One region of the Bacillus sp. JJ1503 genome, then DNA from elsewhere that is predicted to be linked to it. Evidence: riboswitches for the same ligand, from Rfam matches in the RefSeq annotation. Region 1 holds a riboswitch; each other region holds the start of a gene.
What was found. Region 1 has a riboswitch for S-adenosylmethionine ahead of V7149_RS12575 (O-acetylhomoserine aminocarboxypropyltransferase/cysteine synthase family protein). Riboswitches for the same ligand answer to the same signal wherever they lie in the genome.

Region 1 (3,998 bases):
TATATCGATCGTATGTATCGCGAGGTTGCAACTGCTCCGGAACATCATCTTGCTACCGTGTTATTATCGGCTAATATAGATGTATACACAGAGTTTTTGGATAAAGGATGAGAATCATTGCAGGAATGGTCACGGGAGGAATTTGAAAAGCTTATCAAGAATCACAAATCAGGTTTGGTATATCTTTATACTCCTTTATGCGGTACGTGTCAGCTAGCCAGTAAAATGTTAACAGTTATAGAACAACTGCTGCCTGATCATCTAATTGGGAAAGCCGATTTAAACTATATGTCTGAATTCGCTGAGCAGCTAGAGGTAGAAAGTGTGCCTTGCCTCATCATGATTAAAGATGGACATATTCAGGATAAACTGTACGCTTTTCATTCTGTTCCCTATTTATTAGATAGAATAAAGAGTGTTCTTTAAAATGCCAGGTCATTTTGCCTGGTATTTTTATTTTGGTTTTATTTTCTAAACATTCACTGATTATTTATTTACAAGTGCTTCCATATTTATGTATTATATTTAGGGATACGAAATATTTTTTCGAGGAGAAACTATATGACATTTTATAGAGAATGGGCAAGCCAGATTAAAGGATATAATCATAATATTAGGCAGGCCATCTGGGCAAATGTCTATACGCAGATTGGTTTTGGAATTTTTATGGTTATTTACAATTTTTACATTCGGGAGTTAGGCTTTACTGAAAGATTGAACGGTCAGGTCATCTCCATGACTGCATTGGCCACGGCTCTAATTCTTGTTCCTGCGGGCATTATGAGTGACCGGATGGGGAGAAAAAAAGCTATGCTCTTTGGAGCAACTGCAACTGGCATTGTGCTGTTATTTCGAGGTGTCATTGAAATCCAATCACTTCTGCTTTTGTTTGCCTTTTTAACGGGAATAACGTCTGCATTTCTTCAAGTTTCGCTTATCCCTTGGCTTGCTGAGAACTCTAAGTCTGAACAGCGGGTCCATTTATTTAGTATGCATTTCGCGGTTATGACAGGAGCTAATGTTATTGGAAATTTAAGCGGCGGAATCTTAACAGATTTATTTTCATTTTTTACAACATCATTGACTAGTATTCGAATTACACTAATAATTGGGGGTATTTTCTTTCTTATAGGTGTACTGCCAATTACACGATTTAAGGAAACTAGTTCTTCAACTGCCAAAATTCAAGAGAAGCAAACAACATATAAGAAGAAATTTTATAAAAGTGATGGCTTTAAAATGATAGGGCTTTTTGCAATTGCACAGCTTCTCATCGGAATTGGTGCTGGATTAGTGATTCCCTATCTCAATCTATATTTTGCAGATCGTTTTTCTGCTTCCAACTCAGCAATCGGTTTCATTATTTCAATGGGTCAGGCTGCAACAGCGGTTGCTATGATCATTGGACCAATTGTTGTTCGAAAGGTAGGGGAGGTGAAGGCTGTAGTCATTCTTCAACTCATGTCACTGCCATTTCTCCTTCTCACAGCATACACGGAAAATTTATTACTAGCCGCACTCGGATTTTTATTTAGACAGGCGTTGATGAATGCGGGAAACCCCATCCAAATGTCGCTCATGATGTCTAAAGTAGGTGACTCCTATAAAGGTTTAGCGAATTCTGTAAACCAAATGGTATTTAATTTAGGGTGGGCAACAATGGGCCCTGTATCTACAGGGATTGTGATAAAGTATGGGTCCTATTGGGGATATGCGCTTGTTTTTTCTATTACAGCTTCGTTATATCTAGTAGGATCGATTTATTTTTATCTAGTATTTAAGAACCATAATAAGACAAAAAAAGCGGTATCCACCGTTAATGCAGTTTAATACATGCAAATAAAAGATATATTTCTCGGGAAATGAAAGACAATGCTGAAAATAGTCGAGGCATTGTCTTTTTTTTGCTTTTATTGTGTCGAACAGAAATAAGAGGGATGTCGTTGCTTTTGTTGAATGTAGATACAGAAGAAAAAATAATATGTTCGTTTTAGAGGTGATGGAAATGGAAAAGATGGCTGCTTCATTTATTGAAGAGGTTAAGAGTAAATCGCATTTACAGAAATTGTTAGCTGATTCCTCCTTATTAATTTGTATCAAAGCCGGGGATATAGAGGTTCCGTTAAAATTTCTGGATGGCCATATTTCCATTTATCCAGATATTCAGAAACAACAATTTGATGCCATCATATCAGGATCTAAAGAAAGCATTCATGCCATTTTAACAGGAAATGAAAAATTAAGAGAGGCAATAAGGTGGAAGAAGGTATCAGTCGATTCAACCTTCCGTAAAATATTGCTGTTAGAATCTCTTTTCATTTTATGTAAAAAATAATTATTAAATCAGAAATTTCTAAAATATACCTTGACTGCCTAAAATCAATATGATAGTATCGCTATAATAACTTAAGTATAACAATTAAATATTCTTATCAAGAGAGGTGGAGGGACTGGCCCTACGAAGCCCGGCAACCGGTATTTACACGGTGCCAATTCCAGCAGAGTAATTGCTCTGATAGATAAGAAGAGATGATATCAACCCTCTTCTTATGAAGAGGGTTTTTTCAACTCTTCTTTTATAAGTAAAAGAATTAGTAAATCAAACATTTGCACATGAAAAAGGGAGAGATGAAAAATGTCAGAAAAACAAAAGAACTATCGATTTGAGACATTAGGTGTACATGGGGGCCTTCAGCCGGATCCTGTAACAGGGGCAAGAGCTGTGCCAATTTACCAAAACAATGCTTATCAATTTAAAAACACAGAACATGCAGCTAATTTATTTGGCTTGAAGGAAACTGGGTATATTTATACTCGTATTCACAACCCAACTACTACAGTTTTTGAAGAAAGGGTTGCCTTGTTAGAAGGGGGAGTTGGTGCCCTAGCGGTGGCTAGCGGAATGGCCGCCATTACACTAGCCATTTTGAACATTGCTGAAGCTGGGGATGAAATTGTTTCAGCCTCGAACCTTTATGGGGGAACTTATAATCTGTTTGCTGTGACACTGCCTAAATACGGCATTAAAGTAAAATTTGTCGACCCTGAGGATCCTGAAAACTTCCGAAAAGCGATTACTGAAAAAACAAAGGCTGTCTTTGCTGAAACGATTGGAAATCCAAGCTTAAAGGTGTTAGATATCGAAAAGGTAGCGGAAATCGCACACGAGAATGGGGTTCCACTTATTATTGACAATACATTCGCGACTCCATATTTATGCAGACCGATAGAATTTGGAGCGGATATTGTCGTCCACTCCGCTACAAAATGGCTGCTGGGAAATGGAACAACAACTGGAGGAATCATTGTAGACGGTGGAAAGTTCGATTGGAATTCTCCTAAATTCCCTGGATTCACTCAGCCAGACCCAAGCTATAATAACCTTGTGTATAGTGAGGCATTAGGTGCCGTTGCCTATATTATTAAAGCTAGAGTTCAACTTCTTAGAGACCTTGGTCCTGCATTAAGCCCGCAAAATGCGTTCCAATTTACACTTGGACTTGAAACACTTCATGTGCGGATGAAGGAGCATATTGCTAATACGAAGAAAGTGGTAGAATATTTAGAAGCTCATCCAGCTATTAATTGGGTTCTGTATCCTGGAAGTGACAATCATCCGGATAAAGCATTAGCGGATAAGTATTTGCCGAAGGGTGCAGGTTCTGTAGTCGTATTTGGAATCGAAGGCGGAAGAGAAGCTGGAGCGGCTTTCATTAATAATCTTGAGCTATGGGCACATGTTGCAAACGTTGGCGATGCGAAAAGCTTAGTTATTCACCCGGCAAGTACAACGCATCAGCAGCTTGATACAGAAGGGCTTAAGGCAGCAGGCGTTCCTGAGGATCTAGTCCGCCTATCTATCGGAATTGAAAATGTTGAAGACCTTATTGAAGATTTAGAGCAAGCAATTGAGGCAGCAACAGGTATTGCCTCGCTAACTGCAAAAGCATAATTATTTAAGGCATAAAATATAAGTAAAAAGATATATAATTCCAATT
Region 2 (3,998 bases), on a different contig from region 1:
TTAGTTGGAATTTGTTTCAGATTTTCTTTAGCAGAGATGCTTGAAGGTGCTGTCAAATCAGGAATAGTTATCTGATCTGAATTCAGTGTGCTGAATTTATATAAAGTTGAGAATTTTTCTATCTCAGGATACAAATGAACCATATCTTCTTTCGGGTTCATATAGCAAATATCACAGCCAAGACGGGACAGGAAATACAAGAATAATAGCTCATGAAGCTTAATATCTCCGATAAAAACCACTTTTGGAGATATGCTTGTACCTTCAAAAAGCTTAGGTAAATAAATTTCTATCCAATTCAAAAATTTAACTGCAAAGTTTTTAATTTGTGTGTCATTGGATTGTGGATGCAATGTTCTATACTTGGACAGAATCTCCACAAAAATAAGTTTTTTTGTCCATTCAAGGCTATCGTTATTTAATTGGCTGCAAAGGGGTGTTTGATGAAGTAAATGAGGATTCATGACAGCAACATTGGTGATTGCATCCCATTCCTCCCAAACCTTTGTAAGTCTGGAAATTTCATTTTTGTTTGAAATACCTTCAAGTCGCTGCAGTCGTAAGTAAGGAACAGCCGGCACACTTGATGAAAAACAGCGGTCTATTTTCAGAATGTTTTCAATGTAATGCTGAACAGTGTCAGGAATTCCGATGTACCTAAGAAAAATAACTTCTTTCGTAACGGCAGAATGATCAATTTTGCTAAGGAACATAAAATCTTCGAGAGGATTTCGTGTTTCTTTCAATTTAAACTTTAAAGGCTTAGTTCTCACTATCATATCCATACTCCCGATTCAAATAGTTATCTAGTGTAATTATAATTTAATTTTGCAAAAGTTCCTAGTTTAAAAGGAAAATATTGGGGTGAAATGAAGTGGAAGTAGGGGAAAGAGATAAAATAAAGTTCTAGGACTGGAACGATGCTTTCCGTAGAAATTATTTGAATGAGTTACTATTAAAAACAAATAATCACTATGGAACCTATTTAATACATTATATGACTGATTTTGTAACAGGGGAAAATAAAAGGACGGACGGCCTTTTACTTCAAAGAATGAAAAAGTGGGCCTAAATTAGTCATTTTTCTAAATCTTGTTGACAATATGATTAAATGAGAGTAAAGTTTGTATCTAAGGAATTTGAAAAATTAAATAGTTTATCTCTTATCAAGAGTAGCTGAGGGACTGGCCCGATGAAGCTCGGCAACCGTCTATGTTTAATAGATTGGTGCTAAATCCTGCAAAACATTCATTGTTTTGAAAGATAAGAGAGGATTTTTATGTATACATAAAGCCTCTCTTTTTTGATGGAGAGGCTTTTTATTTTTTCTTCTTCCAATACAACTACACAGGAGGAACAATAAAGTGAAGAAGTTTGGAATGGTTTTAGCATTACTTGGTATGACATTGTTTATTGCTGCTTGCAGTAAAGAAAGCAGCGGGGCACTGAACGAGAAGAAGCTAGTCATTGGAGCAACGGACGGTCCGCATGCTCAAATATTGGAAGTGGTTAAAGAAGTGGCTGCAGAAGACGGACTTGAGTTGGAAATTAAATCTTTTACTGACTACGTCCTTCCAAATACAGCTTTAGATGAAGGCGACTTAGATGTTAACAGCTATCAGCATAAGCCTTTTCTTGAAAAATTTAATGATGATCATGGAACTACATTAGTACCAGTTGGGAAAACGATTCTTAATCCAATGGGGATTTACTCAGAAAAATATAAAAGCTTTGAAGATCTTCCAGACGGAGCGAAATTTGGTCTGCCAAACGATCCGACAAATGGAGCACGTGCACTTTTCATCTTACAAGAAAATGGCCACATTAAGCTTGAAGAAGGCAAAGAAGAAACAGCCTCTATTCATGATGTGGTGGAAAATCCAAAGAATCTTGAGTTCATTGAACTTGACGCAGCACAAATTCCAAAACAATTAGGCGAAGTCGATGCTGCAGCCATTAATACAAACTTTGCAATCGCTGCGGGTCTTTATCCGAAAGAAGATGCATTTATTTTAGAATCAACTAACTCTCCATATGTGAATTATATTGTTGTCAGAGCGGAAAACGAAAACGATCCTGTCGTTAAAAAATTGGTGAACGCTTATCAGAGTGAAAAAGTTAAAAAATTCATCGAAGAAGAATTCCGCGGATCCATCATCCCTGGTTTTTAATAGAAATTTATGAAAGCAGTCCAAGAAGGCGAGTTTATTGGACAGGTTTTCGGTATTTTGATGAAAGCTGTCCAAGAAAGTGAGTTTCCTGGACAGGATATTGAGATTTCGATAAAAGCTGTCCAATAAAGATAGTTTCCTGGACAGACTTTCGGTAATTTGATAGAAGTTGTCCAAGAAAGTGAGTTTGCTAGACAGGTTTTCGGTCAAGCAAAGATAGCTCAGAAAGGAAAAGCCCCCATGATTATATTAGAACATGTTTCAAAATCCTTTGAGTCGAAAAAAGGGATTGTCAAAGCAGTTAAAGATGTGAATCTTCATGTGAAAAAAGGTGAAATTCATGGGGTGATCGGCTATAGCGGTGCTGGTAAGAGCACATTGATACGCTGTGTAAATTTATTGGAGAAGCCTACGAGCGGAAAAGTATTTATTGGCGGCAAAGAAGCTACTTCTTTGTCGCTCAACCAATTGCGCGATGTCCGAAAAAGAATCGGCATGATTTTCCAAGGTTTCAACCTCCTAAAAACAGCCACCGTATATGATAATATCGCCATCCCCCTAAAATTATTAGGCTACAACAAAACAGAAACAAATGACCGTGTTATCAAATATTTGGATATCGTTGGACTGGCTGATAAGCATCAATCATATCCAAGCCAACTTTCCGGCGGGCAAAAGCAGCGGGTTGCGATTGCCCGTGCACTTGCCCAAGAGCCTGAAATTTTACTAAGTGATGAAGCAACAAGTGCCCTTGATCCTGAGACAACGGATTCAATCCTGGAATTACTTTTAAAAATCAATCAAGAACTAGGGATTACTATTCTGCTGATCACACATGAAATGAATGTTATCCAAAAAATCTGTGACCATGTATCTGTCATGGAAAATGGTGAAGTTGTTGAACAAGGCTCGACAATCAATTTATTTACAAAGCCTCAACAACAGACTACGAAGAAGTTTTTAAATACAATCAGTCAGCGTAAACTGTCACCTTCCTTAATCAGCCAGCTTAATGTAACCGGCAAGGTTTCCCGTCTCACTTTTGTCGGAGAAAGTACGGGACAACCGCTTTTGGCGAGAGTAAGCCAGCAATTTAAAGTTCAGCCGAATATTTTAACTGCGAATATTCTTGAATTGAAAAACGGCATTGTCGGCAATATTGTTGTCCATCTCATTGGTGAACAGCATGATGTGGATGATTCATTGAAGTATTTACAAAATCATGGTGTTGGCATCGAGGAATTGGAGGGATAAGAGTATGTCTGAATTTACTGATAAATGGTTTCCGATTATCTGGAAATCCGTGCTGGAAACATTCCAAATGGTTGGCGTTTCTATGGTATTCGCGATCTTAATCGGTATCCCATTAGGGGTTTTACTTGTTTTAACACGTCCTGGCCAAGCTTGGCAAAATCAATGGATCTATCAAATATTGAATTTAGTCATTAATATTTTGCGCTCGGTTCCATTTATTATATTATTAATTTTCATTTTTCCATTTACAAAATTCATTGTTGGCACGACGATTGGCGTAAAAGGCGCCATCGTTCCGCTTGTTATTTACACAGCCCCATACCTCGCTAGATTAGTAGAATCATCTCTGCTTTCCGTGGATAATGGCGTATTGGAAGCCTATAAGGCAATGGGAATTAAAACTAGACAAATTATTTGGCATGTAATGCTTCGTGAAGCTAGGCCTTCACTTGTCCTCGCATTAACCATTACCATAGTCAGCTTGATTGGTGCCACTGCGATGGCGGGACTGGTCGGTGCAGGCGGACTTGGGGATTTAGCCTACCGCTACGGGCATTTACGCTACGAAGAAAG
Region 3 (3,998 bases), on a different contig from region 1:
TATACTGCCGATTTGCGACCAATACATGACTGGATCCTAAAAAGAAAATAATAACCGTTTGGATGAGTAAATACAGGGAATCCAGCCCCATAATACTCGGTGTTAAAATGCGATTATGCGAAATTGTTTGGAAAACTACTGTAGCATACGCAATGGCTATACCAGTTAAGACCATGGCAATGACCTTAACTCCTCTTCGCGGCAATGCATAATCGAAGCTTCCATTTAAATCATGAAATAAATAAATGCAGCAAAACATAATCGCTATTACGGCGAGTATGATCATTTTTATAGAATTACGCATACGCCTTCCTCCTAAAGAGTAAATAGAGGAAGATTCCGCTGCCAATGACTCCGACCATCAAGCTAATCGAGATCTCATACGGGTAAATAATAACCCTTCCCAGTATGTCACACACAAGCAGGAACGAGGAGCCAAGCAATGCTGTATGTGGCAAGGTCTTTTGCAAATGATCTCCTTTAAAAATTGAAACAATGTTTGGGATTATTAATCCAAGGAATGGAATCATTCCGACTGTTAGAACGACGGTAACCGTTATTAGTGCAACAAGAATAAGTCCAAAATTCACAACCCGTTTATAGGACATACCTAAGTTTTTCGAAAAATCTTCCCCCATACCTGCTACCGTAAAGCGATTAGCAAATAAATAGGCCACCGCTAACAATGGAATCGTTATGTAAAGAAGCTCATATCGTCCCTTCATAATCATTGAAAAATCACCCTGGAGCCATGCAGACATATTTTGAATAACATCTGCCCGATAGGCAAAAAAAGTCGTAATCGAAGACAAGATGTTTCCAAACATTAAACCAACAAGCGGAATAAAGATTGCGTCCTTAAATTTAATTCGATCGAGCAATTGCATAAACAAAAGCGTGCCGGCAAGCGCAAATACAAAGGCTACAATCATTTTCTCAAGAAGGGACGCATTCGCAAACAACAGCATTGACACTAAAATCCCAAGTCTAGTGGCGTCAAGTGTGCCCGCTGTTGTAGGGGAAACAAATTTATTCCGGCTGAGTTGCTGCATAATTAACCCTGCAATACTCATCCCCGCTCCTGCAAATAGGATCGCTAATAATCTTGGCAATCGGCTGATAAGAAAGATTTGAGTTTCATCAGATTGCAGATTTAGCAAATCCTTCGGTGTAATATGGCTCACTCCAACAAATAAGGATAGGATTGAAAGTACAATGAGCGAGACGATAAGATATCTTTTTTTCATAACTATCTCCAATAAGTAAACATTTTCGTAAGTTTTAATGATACTGAAAATCATTATCACTAATACTCACAATTGTTATTATAGCAGGCAGGAAATGATTGTCAACGACTAATTGAAAGTAATTATCATTATCATAAGAATCGTGCTTAACTACTGCTTTTACTCATGATAAATTTATTAACTCCCCTAATCCTTTTTCACTTACACTACTTTTGTAGTGTTTTTCCAAAATTCTTTGACAACTTATCTTTACCATGCTAACATGGCTATTAAATTCAAAACATTTAAAAATATTAACAACTCTTATTCAGAGAGGTGGAGGGACTGGCCCTGTGAAGCCCGGCAACCATTCAATTACTTATTGAAAAGGTGCTAATTCCTGCAAAGCATATTGCTTTGGCAAATAAGAGAGGACTCCTTCAGTAGGAGTACAAGCCTCTCTTTTATTTTGAGAGGCTTTTATTTTTCCTTTAAAAAATTTAATAAACGAATGCATCAGGTGCTGTTAATTTTTTTCTCAGCTTAAAAGGGAAGTCCGGTGAAATTCCGACACGGTCCCGCCACTGTAATGGGGAGCAGCTTATCAGGAACCACTATTTCATTTGGAAATGGGAAGGGATAAGAAGCGATGAACCTAAGTCAGGAGACCTGCCTGTTGTATATGCTTGTACTCTACGAGGATATAGAGGGGAGTGAAGAATACGTGTTGAGAAAACCATTATGTCTCAACTCTAGTTAGCTATGCGTATGAATCTCTCTTTTCTACTTGAAAAGAGAGATTTTTTGTTGAGAAAAAATTAAAAATTAGGAGTGTAGGAAACGATGAGCCATGTAAGAAACTCGAATTTAGGTTATCCAAGAATTGGAGAAAAACGCGAATGGAAAAAAAGCCTCGAGCTGTATTGGGCAGGTCAATTAGAAAAAGACGAGTTTTTGAAGCAAATGGAACAAATTCGCCTTCAGCATCTGCAAAAGCAGATTGATCAAGGAATTGACTTAATCCCGGTTGGAGATTTTAGCTTGTATGATCATGTCCTTGATACAGCTGTCATGTTTGGATTAGTGCCAAAGCGTTTTGGCTATTCTGGAGGGAAAGTATCTCTAGAAACATATTTTAATATAGCGCGTGGAACGAAAGGTGCAGTTGCATCTGAAATGACGAAATGGTTTAACACTAACTATCACTATATTGTTCCAGAGCTGGACGAAGCTGAGCCTGCACTAGTAGAAAACCGTCCTCTCCAATTTTATAAAGAAGCTAAGCAAAAGCTTAATATTGAAGGTAAGCCTGTCATTTTGGGGCCTATTTCATTTGTTTCTTTGGCAAAAGGCTATAAAGCAAGTCAATTTAAGGAAAAGGTTAATCAATTCGTACCGCTTTATGCTGAAACTTTACGAGAACTTCAGGATGAAGGCGTAGAATGGGTACAAATAGACGAGCCGATCCTTTCCACTTCTATTTCAAAAGATTTAATGGCCTTATTTAAAAATGTTTATCAAGCATTGTATGAAGCAGCTCCACATGTAAAAGTCATTTTACAAACGTATTTTGAAGCCGTTGAATTTTATGAAGACATCATCTCCCTCCCTGTTCACGGCATTGGGTTTGATTTTGTACATGACCAAGGGAAAAATCTTGAAGCTTTGAAAAAGTATGGGTACCCAAAGGATAAGGTGCTTGCTGCTGGAATCATTGACGGCCGCAATATTTGGCGTGCCAACCTTGAAAAACAATATTCGTTCCTTGAAGAAATTGGACAGTTTGTTTCCAAAAATCGTTTGATCGCACAGCCTTCATCAAGCTTATTGCATGTACCTGTGACGGTTAAAAGCGAAGATGTACTCGATAAGATTCTAAGTGATGCATTATCATTTGCAGATGAAAAGCTGTATGAAGTCGTTACACTCTCAAAAGGGATTCATGATGGAAAAGAAGCAATACAGAATGACATTCTAAAAAGTACAAAATCTATTGCTTTATTAAATCAATCTTCTTTTCGAAACAATAAAGCAGTTCAAGAATCCATCCAATACTTACATGCCTATAAGGCAGAACGTGAAGCTCCTTTTCAAGTACGCCAGAGGCTTCAAGAGAAGACCTTCCAATTGCCGCTCTTGCCGACAACAACCATTGGAAGCTTTCCGCAGACACAGGAAGTAAGAAAACAACGATTAAAATGGCGTAAAGGCGAGTTAACAAATGCAGATTATAAACATTTTATTCAAGCTGAAATTAAAAAGTGGATTGAGATACAGGAAGAGCTTGGCATTGACGTACTGGTGCATGGAGAGTTTGAACGTACAGATATGGTCGAATATTTCGGGGAAAAATTAGATGGATTTGTATTCACAAAATTTGGCTGGGTGCAATCATATGGATCGCGTTGCGTAAAGCCGCCTCTTATTTACGGAGACGTATCATTTAAAGAGCCAATGACAGTTGAAGAAACCCTTTATGCCCAATCATTAACAGACAAGCCTGTAAAAGGTATGCTGACAGGTCCAATTACTATTTTAAACTGGTCGTTTGTACGTGACGATATTTCGCGATACGACGTTGCCAATCAAATTGCGCTTGCGCTTCGAAAAGAAATCGAAGAACTTGAAAAAAGCGGAATCCGTATGATTCAAGTTGATGAGCCGGCCATTCGTGAAGGGCTGCCATTAAAGCGTGAAAAGTGGGAGAGTTATCTTAGCGCAGCAGTCTATGCATTTAAGCTTGCAACGACAGCTGTACAAAATGAAACACAA
Region 4 (3,998 bases), on a different contig from region 1:
GTTTTCTGGTAAAATGAATCATTCTATTTTACAAAAGGCAAAACAGATGAATTTTGACCCAATGGCTGACTACATGACGCTCATTATACGAATTGACGAATTAGATAACAAGCAAAAGCGAAACAGCATTACTCGCCATCTCGTTCAAATGGCAAATGGTGCGCTTTTAAATAATAATTTGAATGGGATTGCCGTAGGCAGTCAAGATCAAATTGTTCTTCTTTTAACCTTTCAGTCAAAGGTGCCGAGCACCTATGCGCTTCACCAGGTTAAGCAGCTCATATCGAACTTTCAGCAGGAAATTCATTTGAAAAATTGGGGAACGACCATTTCTATTGGGATTGGAAGAATTCATTCGAGTTTATTGAAGGCATCCAAATCCATGCAGGAAGCAGCAAAATGTCTTCAAATTCTTCATAGCTATGGGAAAAAAGGGGAAGTCATCAGTTATAAAGACCTCGGTGTTCACAGGCTTCTTTTCCAAAATTCAGAGGAGGATCTCATTGATTTCCTCAACGAAGTGCTCGGCCCGCTTATAGCTTATGACCAAGCCCGAAAAGGTGAGTTACTCCCGTCGCTTTTCGCCTATTTTGAACATAACCAAAATGTAAAAGAAGCAGCGGAATCCATCCATGTCCATACGAATACGCTCACCTATCGATTAAAAAGAATCGAAGAAATACTTTCAATAAACCTTTCGGATAGTCACCAATTTCTAAACATTCATTTGGCTGTCGATCTTTATCCATTCTTAAAGGATAAGCTTCATCAAATAAGTGAAAGTTAGTGCGGGGGTAAAGATAAAAATGTTCTTAATTAATCACTTACATTATACAAGAATTTGGGGAGGTGCTCCTTTTTTCATGCCTTGAATTGCTTGGGAGACAAGGGATTGAAATTATGAAATTCATTCATCACTCAAAATTAAAAACCAGGAGCAACAGCTTAAAGTGTCCCTCCTGTTTTTAATTCAAAAATCAACTATTCCTAACTCACAACCACACCCCTAAACGCCACATCCCCAAGAATTTGATAGACATGCACATTTGGCAAATGAATCGCGTATATGGCCTCTTCAGGTGCTCGAACGATTAATACATTTGGATGAATTCTTTCAATTACTTCAATAGGAGTGGGCAGAATCGAGGCATTTACATCACCGCCGATTGCCCAAAAAGAAAGAGTAGGAGCCTCATTTCCTTCTATCTTTTGTTTGGTATATGCCCGAGGTGAGCTTTCTTTATTGATATGTGCCAAGTCCTCGATTATCGCGCTTGCTGTTGGAAGCATTCCCGCCCCTGGACCTTGAAGGCTAATATTCCCAACAATATCCCCGTCAATGGAAACAGCATTTTGGACACCTTCCACATGGTAAAAGGGATGCTGTTCATTCACAAGTACAGGTTTTACGGTGCAGAGAATTCCACTAGAAGTTCGTTCAATCGAGGCGACATGTTTAAAGCGAAACCCTAATGATGAAAAGATTTCAATTTGCTCAGGAGTGATTCCCCGAATTCCCTCTCTGATCGACTCATCCCAGTTCGGTGCCTCCCCAAATGCAATCTCACTTAAGATCACCGCTTTGTAGAAGGCATCATAGCCGTCTACATCATTGGTTGGATCCGCTTCGGCATAGCCTTTTTCCTGTGCTAGCTTCAATGCTGACACAAATGGTAAGTTTTCTTCTCTCATTTTTGTCAAAATAAAATTAGAGGTTCCGTTAAGAATGCCTTGAACTTTTTCGATGTTGTTTACATTTAGCAATTGCTTAAGTGTTTGGATTACAGGAATCCCGCCAGCGACCGTTGCTTCAAAGCCGAGCGAAACACCATTTTCACTTGCTAACTGTTTTAATTGCTCCCCGTGATGGGCAAACATTTCCTTGTTAGCCGTAATAACTTGGCAACCCCGTTTAATTGCCTGCTGCAAATAGGAAAAGCTTGGCTCTTTTCCAACAATGGCATCAATCACTACATCAAGCTGTTCAAGTGTAATGATTTTTTCGAAGTCATCGGTTAAAAGAACATCCTTATCCGGTTTGTTATGTTTATTTATATTTTTCACAAGAATTCCAACGATCTTCACTTTTTTCCCAAATAGGGCTTGGAGCTTCTTCTGATGTGATTGGACAGTCTGATAGACACCCTTCCCAACGGTACCGTATCCTAATAATGCAATATGAATGGCTGACATGTATGCATTCCTCCTGTTAATTTGTAGTCAATTTGCTATGAATAAGGCAAATTGCCATAGATGGAAAAATAAAAAACCCCCTCTGCATATAAAGACAGAAGGGGGAGCAAGAATGAAATAACAAAATCCGTTCCACCTTCTCATCTTCGGAATTGTGATCATTCCTCTGAAATTGGCACCGTGCATACATATGCTGGTTGCCGAGGCTTCGCAGGGTCAGTCCCTCCACCTCTCTTGATAAGAAGATTAGCAATTATGAAATTATTTATTATCATATCGATTTAAAGGGGTTACGTCAATATAAAGGTTGCTTTGGCAATTACGCTCTTGCTGATGTACGGTCAATCCATCCACACTAACGACCGCTATTCCTGCAAAACCAAGCAGAGAAACCAACGAGAGAATCCAGAAAATCGTATTTCGAACTTTAGAATGCCCCTTATATTTTATGAAGTTTTGATATATCAACATAATACATTTTTACTTTTTAGGGGATTTCTACTTTTCAGACAACCACTATGATTAATGATGATATTAAAACAACTCCCCTGCAATTTCACCATCTTCGTACAACTTTTCTGCATGAATGAAAGAAACAAGAGGGTTCCCCTTATTATATCAATCAATTAATATTTATTAATTAAAAACTATTGAAAATTGGGGGATTCTTATGTAAAATTTAAATTATCAAAAAAATGAAATCGCATTTCAAATAATGAAACCGTTAGGAGTGTCATAATGGTTCAAAAAGTTTTAGAAGTAGACGAGCTAAAAGTTGGAATTAAAGATGAAGATAATCGGAAGATAGCCATTGTGAATGGAATAAGCTTCCACCTCCGTAAAGGTGAAACACTTGGAATTGTTGGAGAATCGGGCTGCGGAAAAAGTATGACGTCTCTTTCATTAATGGGTCTTTTACCTCCAGGCGTTGAGAGGCTTGAAGGAAATATTCGCCTCGGCAGCCTAAATTTCAAGGATTTCGCCAAGAAGGATTGGAGGAAAATCCGCGGGAAAAAGATTTCGATGATTTTCCAGGAGCCAATGAGCTCATTGAACCCGGTCCACAGGATTGGGGATCAAATAAATGAAATGGTTTTAAACCACGAAAGCATCTCGAAAAAAGAGGCGAGAGACCGCGCTTTGGAAATGCTTAAACTTGTCGGTATTCCAAGACCGGAACAAGTACTGAATGAATATCCTCACCAGCTTTCTGGAGGGATGCGTCAAAGAGTGATGATTGCAATGGCTCTTTCCTGTAATCCGGAAGTCCTTATAGCAGACGAGCCTACAACGGCTCTCGATGTAACAATCCAGGCGCAAATCTTAGAATTAATGAAGAAATTGCAAGACCAGCTGCATATGTCCATTGTTCTCATCACACATGATCTCGGAGTTGTGGCGGAGATGTGTGACAGAGTGATTGTTATGTATGCGGGAGAGGTTGTAGAAGAGTCGCAAGTTGTTGATCTTTTCGATAAGGCACGCCACCCTTACACGAAAGGGCTTCTAGCCTCATTGCCGGATATTAATGAACAGAAAGAATATCTATCTTCCATTCCTGGAATTGTTCCAGCTCCGGGTAAAATGCCTGCTGGTTGCAGGTTTGCACCAAGATGCTCATTTGCGCATGAAAGATGCAAAGAAGTTCCTCCGTTATTTGAAATGGATAATGGTTCAAAGGTGAAGTGTTGGATTTATGAACATGGTGAATCGGAGGTGACCTCAACATGACAGAACTGGACAACAATGTATTATTAAAGGTTGAAAATCTAAAAAAACACTTTCCTATTAAAGGTGGTGTTTTC

Region 2: linked by a shared signal. The riboswitch ahead of V7149_RS07350 (MetQ/NlpA family ABC transporter substrate-binding protein) and the one ahead of V7149_RS12575 (O-acetylhomoserine aminocarboxypropyltransferase/cysteine synthase family protein) in region 1 are both predicted to bind S-adenosylmethionine.
Region 3: linked by a shared signal. The riboswitch ahead of metE (5-methyltetrahydropteroyltriglutamate--homocysteine S-methyltransferase) and the one ahead of V7149_RS12575 (O-acetylhomoserine aminocarboxypropyltransferase/cysteine synthase family protein) in region 1 are both predicted to bind S-adenosylmethionine.
Region 4: linked by a shared signal. The riboswitch ahead of V7149_RS08325 (homoserine dehydrogenase) and the one ahead of V7149_RS12575 (O-acetylhomoserine aminocarboxypropyltransferase/cysteine synthase family protein) in region 1 are both predicted to bind S-adenosylmethionine.

Annotation. Positions count from the first base shown of each region.
Region 1 is NZ_JBALOZ010000148.1:53-4,050, reverse strand. It holds gene V7149_RS12595 (toprim domain-containing protein) at 1-111, shown strand, start outside; gene V7149_RS12590 (thioredoxin family protein) at 118-426, shown strand; gene V7149_RS12585 (MFS transporter) at 562-1,830, shown strand; gene V7149_RS12580 (hypothetical protein) at 1,982-2,335, shown strand; SAM riboswitch class I at 2,427-2,526, shown strand; gene V7149_RS12575 (O-acetylhomoserine aminocarboxypropyltransferase/cysteine synthase family protein) at 2,636-3,952, shown strand.
Region 2 is NZ_JBALOZ010000079.1:2,692-6,689, reverse strand. It holds gene V7149_RS07355 (trypsin-like peptidase domain-containing protein) at 1-779, opposite strand, end outside; SAM riboswitch class I at 1,161-1,270, shown strand; gene V7149_RS07350 (MetQ/NlpA family ABC transporter substrate-binding protein) at 1,365-2,171, shown strand; gene V7149_RS07345 (methionine ABC transporter ATP-binding protein) at 2,412-3,425, shown strand; gene V7149_RS07340 (methionine ABC transporter permease) at 3,430-3,998, shown strand, end outside.
Region 3 is NZ_JBALOZ010000113.1:8,042-12,039, forward strand. It holds gene V7149_RS09970 (iron chelate uptake ABC transporter family permease subunit) at 1-304, opposite strand, end outside; gene V7149_RS09975 (ABC transporter permease) at 297-1,247, opposite strand; SAM riboswitch class I at 1,548-1,657, shown strand; cobalamin riboswitch at 1,728-1,917, shown strand; gene metE (5-methyltetrahydropteroyltriglutamate--homocysteine S-methyltransferase) at 2,070-3,998, shown strand, end outside.
Region 4 is NZ_JBALOZ010000087.1:26,491-30,488, reverse strand. It holds gene V7149_RS08330 (helix-turn-helix domain-containing protein) at 1-787, shown strand, start outside; gene V7149_RS08325 (homoserine dehydrogenase) at 988-2,193, opposite strand; SAM riboswitch class I at 2,331-2,437, opposite strand; gene V7149_RS08320 (ABC transporter ATP-binding protein) at 2,932-3,924, shown strand; gene V7149_RS08315 (ABC transporter ATP-binding protein) at 3,921-3,998, shown strand, end outside.